Regions from separate parts of the Comamonas resistens genome, predicted to be linked through region 1. Evidence: predicted binding sites of a transcription regulator. Region 1 holds the regulator's gene; the other holds the start of a gene.

Region 1 (5,747 bases):
GTGGAGTCTCTCCAACACACAGACCCAGAAATGATTTGAGTGAAAAAGCGGTGCTTTGCGGCACCGCTTTTTTCGCATTGGATATTTCAGTAATTACAAAAATATGAAGGAACTGCGATGACCGGCGAGCCAGGCAAACCGCGCAAGATCATCCCGATCACACCCGAGCCCAAGGACGGCAGTCCTGACTACGTGCCTTTGTTTGCTTCCGAGCAAAAGGTCTACTCTCGGTCCATCCGTGGCGTGTTCGCGCGCTGGCGATGGATCATGGTGTTTCTCACGCAGCTGTTCTTCTACGGTATGCCCTGGCTGCAGTGGGGCGAGCGCCAGATGCTGCTCTTCGATCTTGAAGCGCGTCGCTTTTACCTGTTCGGGCTGGTGCTTTACCCGCAGGATTTCATTTATCTGACCGGTCTTCTCATCATCAGCGCGTTGGCGCTTTTCCTGTTTACGGCGGTCGCAGGGCGTTTGTGGTGCGGTTTCTCCTGTCCGCAGACCGTTTATACCGAGATTTTTGTCTGGATCGAGAGCAAGGTCGAAGGCGATCGCAGTGCCCGTATGCGCATCGACAAGGGCGGCTGGACTTTCGAGAAGATCTGGAAGAAGTCGCTCAAGCAGTTCCTCTGGATCGCCTTGTCCCTGTGGACCGGTTTCACCTTCGTGGGCTATTTCGTGCCCATCCGTGAACTGGGTGTCGAGTTGCTGGCCCTGAGTGGCAACTGGCAGATTTTCTGGGTGCTGTTCTATGGTTTTGCCACCTATGGCAATGCCGGCTATATGCGCGAGCAGGTCTGCAAATACATGTGCCCTTATGCACGTTTTCAAAGCGCCATGTTCGACAAGGACACCATGATCGTCAGCTACGACGCAGAGCGCGGCGAGGGGCGCGGTCCGCGCAAGAAGGGCAGTGACTACAAGGCCGAAGGTCTGGGCGACTGCATCGACTGCAAGCTCTGCGTGCAGGTCTGTCCCGTGGGTATCGACATCCGCAACGGGCTGCAGTACGAGTGCATTGGCTGCGGCTTGTGCATAGACGCCTGCAACTCCGTGATGGACAAGATGGAGTATCCACGCGGCCTGATCCGCCTGACCACGCAGAATGCCGTGTCCAAGGCATGGAAGCATGCGCAGATGATTCGCCGCATCTTCCGTCCGCGTGTGCTGATCTATACCTCGGTGCTGGTGGCACTCAGTGCCGCCATGATTGCCAGCCTGGCGATGCGTGAACCCGTGAAGGTGGACGTCATCCGTGACCGGGCGGCGCTGTCGCGCATCGTGGCCGGAGGCAAGCTGGAGAACGTTTACCGCCTGCAGATCATGAATGCCACGGAGACCGAGCAGAACTACCGCATCAGCGCCGTGGGCCTGGATCATCTGGAGGTGGCTTCCGAGCAGGAAGTGACCGTAGGCCCAGCGGAGACACGTGGCATTGCCGTGCGTCTGCAGATTCCCTATGGCTCGGCCGATCCTGGTTCGCACACCATCCATTTCAATCTGGATGCCGTGCAGGCCCAAGGTGGGCGCGTGTCCGAGAAGGCTGTTTTCCTGGTGCCGCGCTAGACGGCAAGGTTATCGACTATCCGCAACAATAGCTTGGCTGGCGCTGCGCATCTGGCGATGCGCCGCACTGGCAAAGTTCCACATTGAAAGAGATCCGCCATGTCGGCAACAACCCCAAGCGCAGCACGTGCGGCAAGCGCAGCCAAACCACAGCATCCCGAGGACGGCAAGCCTTGGTGGAAGTTCGCCCATGTCTGGCTGGTTCTGGCGGGCCCGGCCGTTGTGGTCGTCGCAGGCCTGGTCACGGCCTATATCGCCATGAGCAAGCCTGACCCCGTGATCGACCCCGATTACTATCGTCATGGCATCGAGATCAACCAGCGCATGAGCGAATCACAAAAAAGCCTGGCCCCGGCACTGACCGGGCGCAATCATGCGGCAACGCCTGCACAAGATCACCCTACAGATCGCTGATGCCGGGTTGCAGGGCACAGCACTCCATGAAAAAAGGCCGCCCAGCGGCCTTTTTTCATGGAGCATGCTCTGAAATTCAAAGCGCCTTGCGCAAGTAGAGTCTATGTTTTGCGTAACGACACCTATGAAGTGAAGATTTAATAGGCGCTGGCTGCTATCAATTAAAGAATTCCCGTGCCTGGGTTTCTCGGTGTTTGCCCGCAAGGGGCTGGTCAGTTCGGCCCGGCAATGTGCAGAATGTCCTCACCGCTCCCCGCAGCCCAAGGAGATTCGTGATGGACACTCAGCGCTGGATGTGGATTGCATGGCCCGCATTTTTGGCCGCCGCAGTCCTGGAAATGGTGGTTTTTGCCTTTGTTGACCCGATGGATGTGCACTGGATGGGGTCGCCACTGGAATGGTCGCGCAGCGCCGTCTATACGGCAGCATTCTTCGCCTTCTGGCTGGTCATGCTGCTTTGCAGTCTGATGACGCGCAGCCTGGCGCGCTCGGCGCAGGATTTGAACAACGGCATCGTCTCCGAGCCTTTGGCCGATTGACAAGCTTTCCAAAAGAACAAGGCCCGCTGTAAGCGGGCTTTGTTCTTTTGAGGGTTAGTAGATCAGCTCTGGCATTGCTGGCTGTTGACAATGCGCTTGAGCGCTTCGGTATCCAGAATGCGCAAGTGGCGCTGCTTGACTTCCACAATGCCTTCTTCGGCGAACTTGGAGAAGGTGCGGCTCACGGTCTCCAGCTTCAGGCCCAGATAGCTGCCGATTTCCTCCCGGGTCATGCGCAGCACCAGTTCCGACTTGGAGAAGCCGCGGGCAGCCAGGCGCTGCACCAGATTCAGCACAAAAGCGGCCAGGCGCTCTTCGGCGCGCATGCTGCCCAGCAGCAGCATCACGCCATGCTCGCGCACGATTTCGCGGCTCATGACCTTGTGCACATGGTTTTGCAGGGCCGTCACCTCGCGCGAGAGCTGCTCGAGCTTGTCAAAAGGCATGACGCAGACTTCGGCATCTTCCAGCGCCACGGCGTCGCAGGTGTGATGGTCGTTGACGATGCCGTCAAGGCCGATGATTTCACCGGCCATCTGAAAGCCGGTGACCTGGTCGCGACCGTCTTCGGTGGCCACGCAGGTCTTGAAGAAGCCGGTTCGGATGGCGTACAGCGAAGTGAATTCCTCGCCGTTGCGGAACAGCAGTCCGCCACGCTTGATCTTGCGGCGCGTGGCGACGATTTCGTCGATGCGCTCCATTTGCTCATCGTCCAGGCCCATGGGCATGCACAGTTCACGCAGATTGCAGTTGGAGCAGGATGCTTTGATGGTCTGAAGATTCATGGCTTGCAGCAGCGGTGCGGACGCACAGGGAGTGAGGCCGCGCCGTTCATTGACCTCTAGGTTGGTAATGAGATGGATCAAATTGTCGCAGCACTTGCCTTGTTATCCCTTGATGTGAATCAAGGACAAGGGGTTTGCCTTGGGGCACAGTGAAGACACTGATTCCAAAAACACGCGCTCGCTGCAACAAGACGGGCATCCGGTCAGGCTGAAGAGAAGCTCGATATCGGTGTCCTCTGCAGTGTGGGTGCACCCTGACTAAGAGCCATGACCGCAGTTACGCCCGAATTGCTAAGCCGTTTTGATATTCCGGGGCCTCGCTACACGTCGTTTCCAACAGCCGACCGTTTTGTTGAGGCTTTCGGCCCTGAGGACTATACCCTGGCACTGCAGCAGCGCAAGGCACATTCGGCTGCCCGCGCGCTGCCGCTGTCCCTTTATGTCCATGTGCCGTTCTGCGAGTCGCTGTGCTACTACTGCGCCTGCAACAAGATCATCACCAAGCATCACGAGAAAGCGGCGCAGTACCTCGACTATCTGCGCCGCGAAGTCGCCATGCATACCGAGCATTGCGGCAAGGGCCAGGTTGTCAGCCAGTTGCACCTGGGCGGCGGCACGCCCACGTTTTTCAACGACGACGAGCTGCGTGCCTTGATGGCGCTGATGCGCGAGCATTTCAAGCTGGACCCCGCGGGTGAATATTCGATTGAGGTGGACCCTCGCACCGTGAGCAACGAGCGTCTGCAGGCGCTGAAGGAAATGGGTTTCAACCGCCTGAGCTTTGGCGTGCAGGATTTCGATCCCGATGTGCAAAAAGCCGTGCATCGCGAGCAACCGGCACAGCAGGTCTTTGCCCTGGTGGAAAAAGCGCGCGAGCTGGGCTTTGTGTCCATCAATGTGGACCTGATCTATGGTCTGCCCAAGCAGACGCCTCAATCGTTTGCGCGTACGCTGGAGCAGGTCAATGCCTTGCGCCCTGACCGCATAGCGCTTTATGCCTATGCCCATCTGCCCGAGCGCTTCAAGCCACAGCGTCGCATTGAGTCTGCTGACCTGCCCATGGGGCAGGACAAGCTCAATATGCTCTCCAGCGCGATCGATGCATTCATGGACGGCGGCTATGTCTATGTGGGCATGGACCACTTTGCGCTGCCCGATGACTCTCTGGCCATTGCCAAGCGCCAGGGGCGTCTGCACCGCAATTTCCAGGGCTACAGTACCCAGCCTGACTGCGATCTGATTGCGCTTGGTGTCTCTGCAATCGGGAAAGTGGGGGCTACCTACAGCCAGAACGTCAAGACGCTGGAAGAGTATTACGACGCTCTGGACAGCGGCCAGTTGCCCGTGCAGCGCGGGTTGGCCTTGTCGCGCGACGACATGGTGCGCCGTGCTGTCATCATGGCGGTGATGTGCCAGGGCGCTGTGCTGTATGAGCCCATGGAACAGGCCTGGCTGATCAACTTCCGTGAATATTTCGCCCCGGAGATGAAGGCGCTGCAAGAGATGCAGGCCAACGGCTTGCTGGTGCTGGAGGAGGAAGGCTTCCATGTCACCGCGCTGGGCTGGTTCTTCGTGCGTGGAGTAGCCATGCTGTTTGATCGTTATTTACAGGCCGACAAGAACCGCACGCGGTTTTCACGCATCATCTAGCGCATGTTGTTTTCGCTGGTTTGGACTGCTTTGATCATGGGGCTCGTGGGTGGGCCCCATTGTCTTGTCATGTGTGCTGCTCCTTGCAGCGTGGTGACGTGCGGCAGTGCCGCCAGCCAGGCTCAGCAGATTGTTGTGCATGGTCTGCGCAAGCGCCAGTGGCTACGCAGCAGCCTGTTTCACCTGGGGCGTGTCGGTGGTTATGCCCTGCTGGGGGCCGTGGCTGCCGTGGCCATGGAAAGCCTTTCCTGGCTGACCAGTCAGACCACAGCATTGCAAAATCTCTGGGCTCTGATGCATGTAGTCGTCATGGCCTGGGGCCTGGCCATGGTGGTGCAGGCCCGCCAGCCGGTCTGGTTGGAGCGTGCCGGCCGTTCTGCCTGGGCCAAGGTTCAGCCCTGGGTCAGCGCACCAGGCGGCAGCCTGGCTGCGGGTTTTGCCTGGGCTCTCATGCCCTGTGGTCTGTTGTATTCGGCCGTGCTGGTGGCTGCGCTCAGCGGCGGTGCCTGGCAAGGTGGTTTGTCCATGGCTGCATTTGCGCTGGGCAGTGGCGTGTGGCTGGTGGGAGGGCCATGGCTGTGGCGTCTGAGCCAGAGCAAGGTGAATGTTCTGCGCGCGCAATGGGGTACGCGCATTGCAGGCCTGATGCTGATCGGCGTGGCAATATGGGCGTTGTGGATGGATTTGGTCTACAAACCGAGTCTTTGGTGCCGATAAGTCGGTCAGGGCGCAAAACTTCCGGTCTCTTTTGTTTGAAGGTTACGGAACTGCGCATAATGCAACATCTTGTATGACTCGC
Region 2 (5,747 bases), 130 kb from region 1:
GGAGCGGCTGCAGCTGCGCGAGCTGTTGCTGCAGCCCGAGATGCTGGAAAACGTGCAGCCCGATGTACATCTGGTGGCGGACCTGATCTCGCTGGGCTCGGTCATCCCGCAAAACACCAAGGCCACGGCACGGCTGGTGGTGCGCAAGGTGGTGGACGAGCTGATGAAAAAGCTGGAAGAGCCCATGCGCAGCGCCGTGGCCGGTGCGCTGGACCGCAGCCAGCGCAACCGCCGTCCGCGCCATGCCGAGATCGACTGGAACCGCACCATTCGCGCCAATCTGCGTCACTGGCAGCCGGAATACAAAACCATAGTGCCTGAAACCCTGATCGGCTACGGCCGCAAGGCACGCCGTCCGCAGCGCGAGGTGATTCTGTGCATCGACCAGAGTGGGTCCATGGCCAACTCGGTGGTCTATTCCAGCATCTTCGGCGCCGTGATGGCCAGCTTGCCGGCCGTGGCGACCAAGCTGGTGGTGTTCGATACGGCCGTGGTCGACCTGACCGAGAAACTCGACGATCCGGTCGATGTGCTGTTCGGCGTGCAACTGGGTGGCGGTACCGACATCAACGGCGCCGTGGGCTACTGCCAGGGGCTGATCAGCGAGCCGCGCAACACCATTCTGGTGCTGATCTCCGACCTCTACGAGGGCGGTGTGGAGTCCGGCCTGCTGCGCCGCGCCAACGAGCTGGTGGAGGCTGGCGTGCAGTTCATCACCTTGCTGGCGCTGAGCGACGAGGGAGCCCCCGCTTATGACGCCGATCTGGCCGCCAAGCTGGCCGCGCTTGGCGTGCCCTCGTTTGCCTGCACGCCCGATGCCTTCCCGCAACTGATGGCTGCCGCCATTCGGCGCGACGATGTGGCCGCCTGGGCGGCGACCCAGGGCTTCAAGACCAGCAAATAAAAATAGCAGCTTGTCGCTGGACGGGCTGCTTTTCCAGGCGGTAGCCCTAGCGCCGCTATTGTGGGTCTATTCGGGAATCGTTACGCCCAGCTGGGTGAGTTTGGCGGCCAGTACGTCGCGACGGCGTGCTGCCTTGGCGGCGATTTCGCTGGCCGTGGCGATGGCTTTGGGGCCTTTGGAGGCCAGGGCCTTGACCAGGTCCGCTTTCCTGGCTGCCTCGGTTGCGGCCTTGCGGTAGCTGGCAATCAGTTCGGCATGTGCGGCGGTTTGGTTCACGGAGATTCCTGTGGGGCTAAGGCCGCATTGTCAGCGTAAAAACCGCTGTTACGGCCATGCACTCTGGAACGATTGGCAATTTCTGTCGCCGGGCGGCCATGGTTTGAAGGCATGATGGCGGTCGTTCAAACCAATGGGGAGTGCGATGGCTGGTGCGGGTCTTTTGATGTTGCTCGATGATATTGCGACCTTGCTCGATGATGTGGCGCTGATGACCAAAACGGCCGCGGGCAAGAGCACGGCCATTCTGGATGATGTGGCGACCCAGACCAAGGTGGCCGTGCAAAAGACAGCCGGTGTGCTTGGCGACGACCTGGCACTCAATGCCGAGCAGGTTGCCGGGGTCAAGGCCAACCGGGAGTTGCCCGTAGTCTGGGCCGTGGCCAAGGGCTCGCTGATGAACAAGGCGATTCTGGTGCCTGCAGCCTTGCTGATCAGTGCGTTTGTTCCCTGGCTGATCACTCCGCTGCTGATGCTGGGCGGTGCGTTTCTGTGCTTTGAAGGCGTGGAAAAGATTCTCGAGATCTTCCACCAGAAAAAGCCTCACGGTGTGCATGAGGCCGTTGTCGATGCCGACGAGGCAGCGCACAAGGGGGTGGCACCATCGTCGGTGAGGGCCGCACGCGAAAAGCAGATGGACCCCATGGAATATGAGAAGCAAAAGGTCAAGGGCGCGATACGCACCGACTTCATTCTCTCGGCAGAAATCATGGCGATTGCGCTGGCTACGGTGTCCACCAAGCCCATCTGGGAGCAAGCAGTGGTGCTGGTTGCCGTGGCACTGGCCATTACCGTGTTTGTCTATGGTCTGGTGGCCGGCATCGTGCGCATGGATGATGTGGGCAACTGGCTGATGGCCAAGTCCAGCAGCGCAGCCAAGGCCTTGGGGCGTGGCCTGATTGCATTCACGCCCTGGCTGATGCGTGGCCTGTCCATCGTGGGCACGGCCGCCATGTTCATGGTGGGCGGTAGTCTGCTGGTGCACGGCATGGCTCCGATCGAGCATTGGGTGCAGGTGGTGCTGGTCCCCATGGGGGGCATGGCCGCAATGCTGGGGCCGGTGCTGGTGCATGTGGTGGTAGGCGCCATCATCGGCGGCGCGGTGGTGCTGTGCGTGGAGCTGTGGCACAAGCTTAAGGGAGCCCCGGCTGCTCATTGAAAGAGTAGCTAGCACCGTATACCGGGTGCGGGTTTGAGCTGGATCAGATGTGAGAGCAGGTTTCAAGGCGGTCGTGGCCCGAGGGCAACGACCGCCTTTTTCTTGGGCTGCATGAGGTGCAGGTTGACCTGGGACAAACCCGAGCAAAGGCGGCTTTGTTTCAATCAATGCCAAGGGATGTGCCAAGCATTCCCATTGATTACCTCAAGGAAAAAAGCCCATGAAAAAGACTCTGATCGCAATTGCCGCTGCTGCCAGCGCATTGACTGCCGGCACTGCCTTTGCCCAATCCTTTGACGGCACCAGCCCATGGCAGGTGCGCGTGCGCGCACTGCATCTGGACAGCGAAAACGGCGGTGCAGCCGGTGATGCCGGCGTGAGCATCAACAACAAGTGGATCCCGGAAGTGGATGTGTCCTACTTCTTCACGCCCAATATCGCTGCCGAGCTGGTGCTGACCTATCCGCAAAAGCACAGCGTGTATCTGAATGACGCTTACCTGGGCTCGCTCAAGCATCTGCCGCCCACTTTGCTGGCCCAGTACCACTTCACCAATTTCGGTGCCTTCAAGCCCTATGTGGGCGCGGGTATCAACTACACGCATTTCTCCAGCGTGAATCTGCCTGCGGGCCTGGACGTGAAGCGCAGCAGCTGGGGTGGCGCACTGCAAGTGGGTTTTGACTATGCGCTGGACAAGAACTGGTCGCTGAACTTCGATGTGAAGAAGGTATACATCGACACGAAGATCAACAACAACATTGGCAAGCTCAAGGTCGACCCATGGCTGGTGGGCGTGGGCGTGGGCTACCGCTTCTAAGAGTGGAGTCCCAAGGAGTGATCTTGTCTGCGGCCTTCTTCCGCAGATGAGGCACGCGCCGCAGGCTTTGCGGCGCAACGGAGTGGGCCGGTCGGCATGGCCGGCGCATTTCAAGGCTAGGGTGTATGTTTGTATCGGTATTCCGCTTGCGCGGGGTACCGATTTTTTTTGTCGCCGGGCGCCCCAAGGCTATGAGCAGTTCCCTCAGGCAACTGCCGCACGTAGCAGACAAGCGTGGGGGCTTTTTATTGGCGCAGGGCCGTCCCAAGGCAATAAGCGGCCCCCTTGGGGGGGGCAGCGGCCACACGCAGTGGGCAAGCGTGGGGGCTTTTTATTGGCGCAGGGCCGTCCCAAGGCAATAAGCGGCCCCCTTGGGGGGCAGCGGCCACACGCAGTGGGCAAGCGTGGGGGCTTAATCCTCCAGCTGGTAGCGAAAGACCTGGGCAAGGCAGGCGCTGACCGGTTGGCCCTGGGCAGTAGGGCGCGAGAACTTCCATTTCTGCAGCGCGGCAATCGATGGCTTGACCAGCGCCGGGTGTGCGCCTGGCTGGACCAGATGATTTCCCACTTTGCCTGTTGCGGATATCTCAAAGACGATGACGAAGCGGCCCTGGACTTCGTTGACTGCCATGGCTTGCGGGTAGTCAGGCAGCACGGTTCGCCGGATCTGCAGCGGTGCATCAAGCTGATGCGGAGCAAAGCAATTCTGCAGCCAGAGGGGACGCTCGGAGCTGGCAAGCCAGCGGGCCTGGCTGCCACCCAGAGGCTTTGACATCTGCGGGCTGCGAGGTCCGGCTGTAGGGGGTGTTTCGTTTGGTTCTGACGGTGCTGCCGGAGCGGGGCTTGTGGACTGTATCCGGCTTCGTGTGGGTTCGGTGCCCGTGCCTTGCACGGATGTGCCATCAAGCTCGGAAGATGGCTCGGGAGCCGGCGGTATCTGGCGGCATCCGCCCAGCCACAGCGCTGCCAGCAGCAAGGCTGCAGAGAAAGCTGGCGAGCGCAGACCTGTACGAAGCGGGGAAGCGGCAAGCATCAAAACGTCTCCTTTGCCGCCTGCCGGGGGCAGGCGGTGCGGAGACTTTATACCTTGTCCAGAGCCTGGTTCAGATCGACCAGCAGGTCATCGATATGCTCGATACCGATGGACAGGCGCACCATGCCTTCGCTTACACCGGCCTTGGCCAGTTCGGCAGCGTCCAGCTGACGGTGTGTGGTGGAGGCCGGGTGGGTTGCCAGCGACTTGGCGTCGCCAATGTTCACCAGACGCGTGAACAATTGCAGCGCATCAAGGAAACGTGCGCCGGCTTCGCGGCCGGCGTCGCCCTTGAGGCTGAACGACAGAATGCCCGAAGCCCGGCCACCCGACTGCTTTTGCACGATGGCATGGTCGGGGTGGTCCTTGAGGCCGGCATAGCGCACCCATTCGACCTTGGGATGCTGCTGCAGTGTCTCGGCAATTTTCTGCGTGTTCTCGCAGATGCGGTCCATGCGCAGCGCCAGGGTTTCGATACCTTGCAGAATCTGGAAGGCGTTCTGGGGCGAGATGGCTGCGCCCATATTGCGCAGCGGCACGACGCGGGCGCGGCCGATGAAGGCTGCAGGGCCCAGCGCTTCGGTATAGACCACGCCGTGATAGCTGACGTCGGGTTCGTTCAGGCGCTTGAAGCGCTGCTTGTGCTGGCCCCAGGGGAACTTGCCGCTATCGACAATTGCGCCGCCCACGCTGGTGCCGTGACCGCCCAGATACTTGGTCAGCGAATGCACGACGATGTCGGCACCGAACTCGAAGGGGCGCAGCAGATAGGGTGAGGGCACGGTGTTGTCCACGATCAGCGGTACGCCATGGGCATGGGCCACATCGGCCAGCGCCTGGATATCGGTCACGTTGCCCAATGGGTTGCCGATGGACTCGATGAACACCGCCTTGGTCCTGGCGTCGATCAGCTTGCCAAAGCTGGCAGGATCGCGCGGATCGGCAAAGCGCACCTCGATGCCCTGCTGGGGGAAGGTGTGGGCAAACAGGTTGTAGGTGCCGCCATAAAGCGTGCTGGCGCTGATGATGTTGTCACCCGCTTCTGCCAGGGTCTGTATGGCGGCGGTAATGGCGGCCATGCCGGAAGCCAGGGCCAGTGCGGCAATGCCGCCTTCCAGGGCCGCGACGCGCTTTTCCAGCACATCGGTGGTGGGGTTCATGATGCGGGTGTAGATATTGCCCGGCACCTTGAGGTCGAACAGGTCTGCGCCATGCTGAGCGCTATCGAAGGCGTAGGCCACCGTCTGGTAGATGGGCACGGCCACGGCCTTGGTCGTGGGATCGGGGGAGTAGCCGGCGTGAACGGCCAATGTCTCGATGCGCATGTTCAGTCTCTCTCGGAATGATGGGAAATGATGCTGGCCTCGTTTCCAGGGCCGAGTCATTATGGTCCGAGCACCCACTGGAGCCGAACGACGGAATAGCTATGTACATATCCGGAGCGCGGCACAGGGATGGAAAAAATAATTGTGGCCATATATGTTTTCGGTCATGCTGCGGCTAGTTTCGATTTTCCGCATGAAAGCCAGCAGCTGTGAGCCAGTCCGCAGACCCCTAT

Evidence for each region. Region 1 encodes FNR, which switches genes on or off when oxygen is low (the NO sensors DNR and NnrR bind a similar motif). Its sites were predicted from a motif close to TTGATNNNNATCAA; they were not measured.
Region 2: the regulator FNR is predicted to act here: its motif matches at 2,463-2,476, upstream of QMY55_RS09340 (OmpW/AlkL family protein).

Annotation. Positions count from the first base shown of each region.
Region 1 is NZ_CP125947.1:2,115,003-2,120,749, forward strand. Features, by position in the region: gene ccoP (cytochrome-c oxidase, cbb3-type subunit III) at 1-34, shown strand, start outside; gene ccoG (cytochrome c oxidase accessory protein CcoG) at 118-1,560, shown strand; gene QMY55_RS09920 (FixH family protein) at 1,660-1,974, shown strand; gene QMY55_RS09925 (hypothetical protein) at 2,250-2,513, shown strand; gene fnr (fumarate/nitrate reduction transcriptional regulator Fnr) at 2,576-3,298, opposite strand; gene hemN (oxygen-independent coproporphyrinogen III oxidase) at 3,566-4,948, shown strand; gene QMY55_RS09940 (sulfite exporter TauE/SafE family protein) at 4,952-5,665, shown strand.
Region 2 is NZ_CP125947.1:1,984,969-1,990,715, forward strand. Features, by position in the region: gene QMY55_RS09325 (VWA domain-containing protein) at 1-904, shown strand, start outside; gene QMY55_RS09330 (hypothetical protein) at 971-1,180, opposite strand; gene QMY55_RS09335 (DUF808 domain-containing protein) at 1,326-2,339, shown strand; gene QMY55_RS09340 (OmpW/AlkL family protein) at 2,560-3,156, shown strand; gene QMY55_RS09345 (energy transducer TonB) at 3,569-3,931, opposite strand; gene QMY55_RS09350 (O-acetylhomoserine aminocarboxypropyltransferase/cysteine synthase family protein) at 4,237-5,514, opposite strand; gene QMY55_RS09355 (GGDEF domain-containing protein) at 5,724-5,747, shown strand, end outside.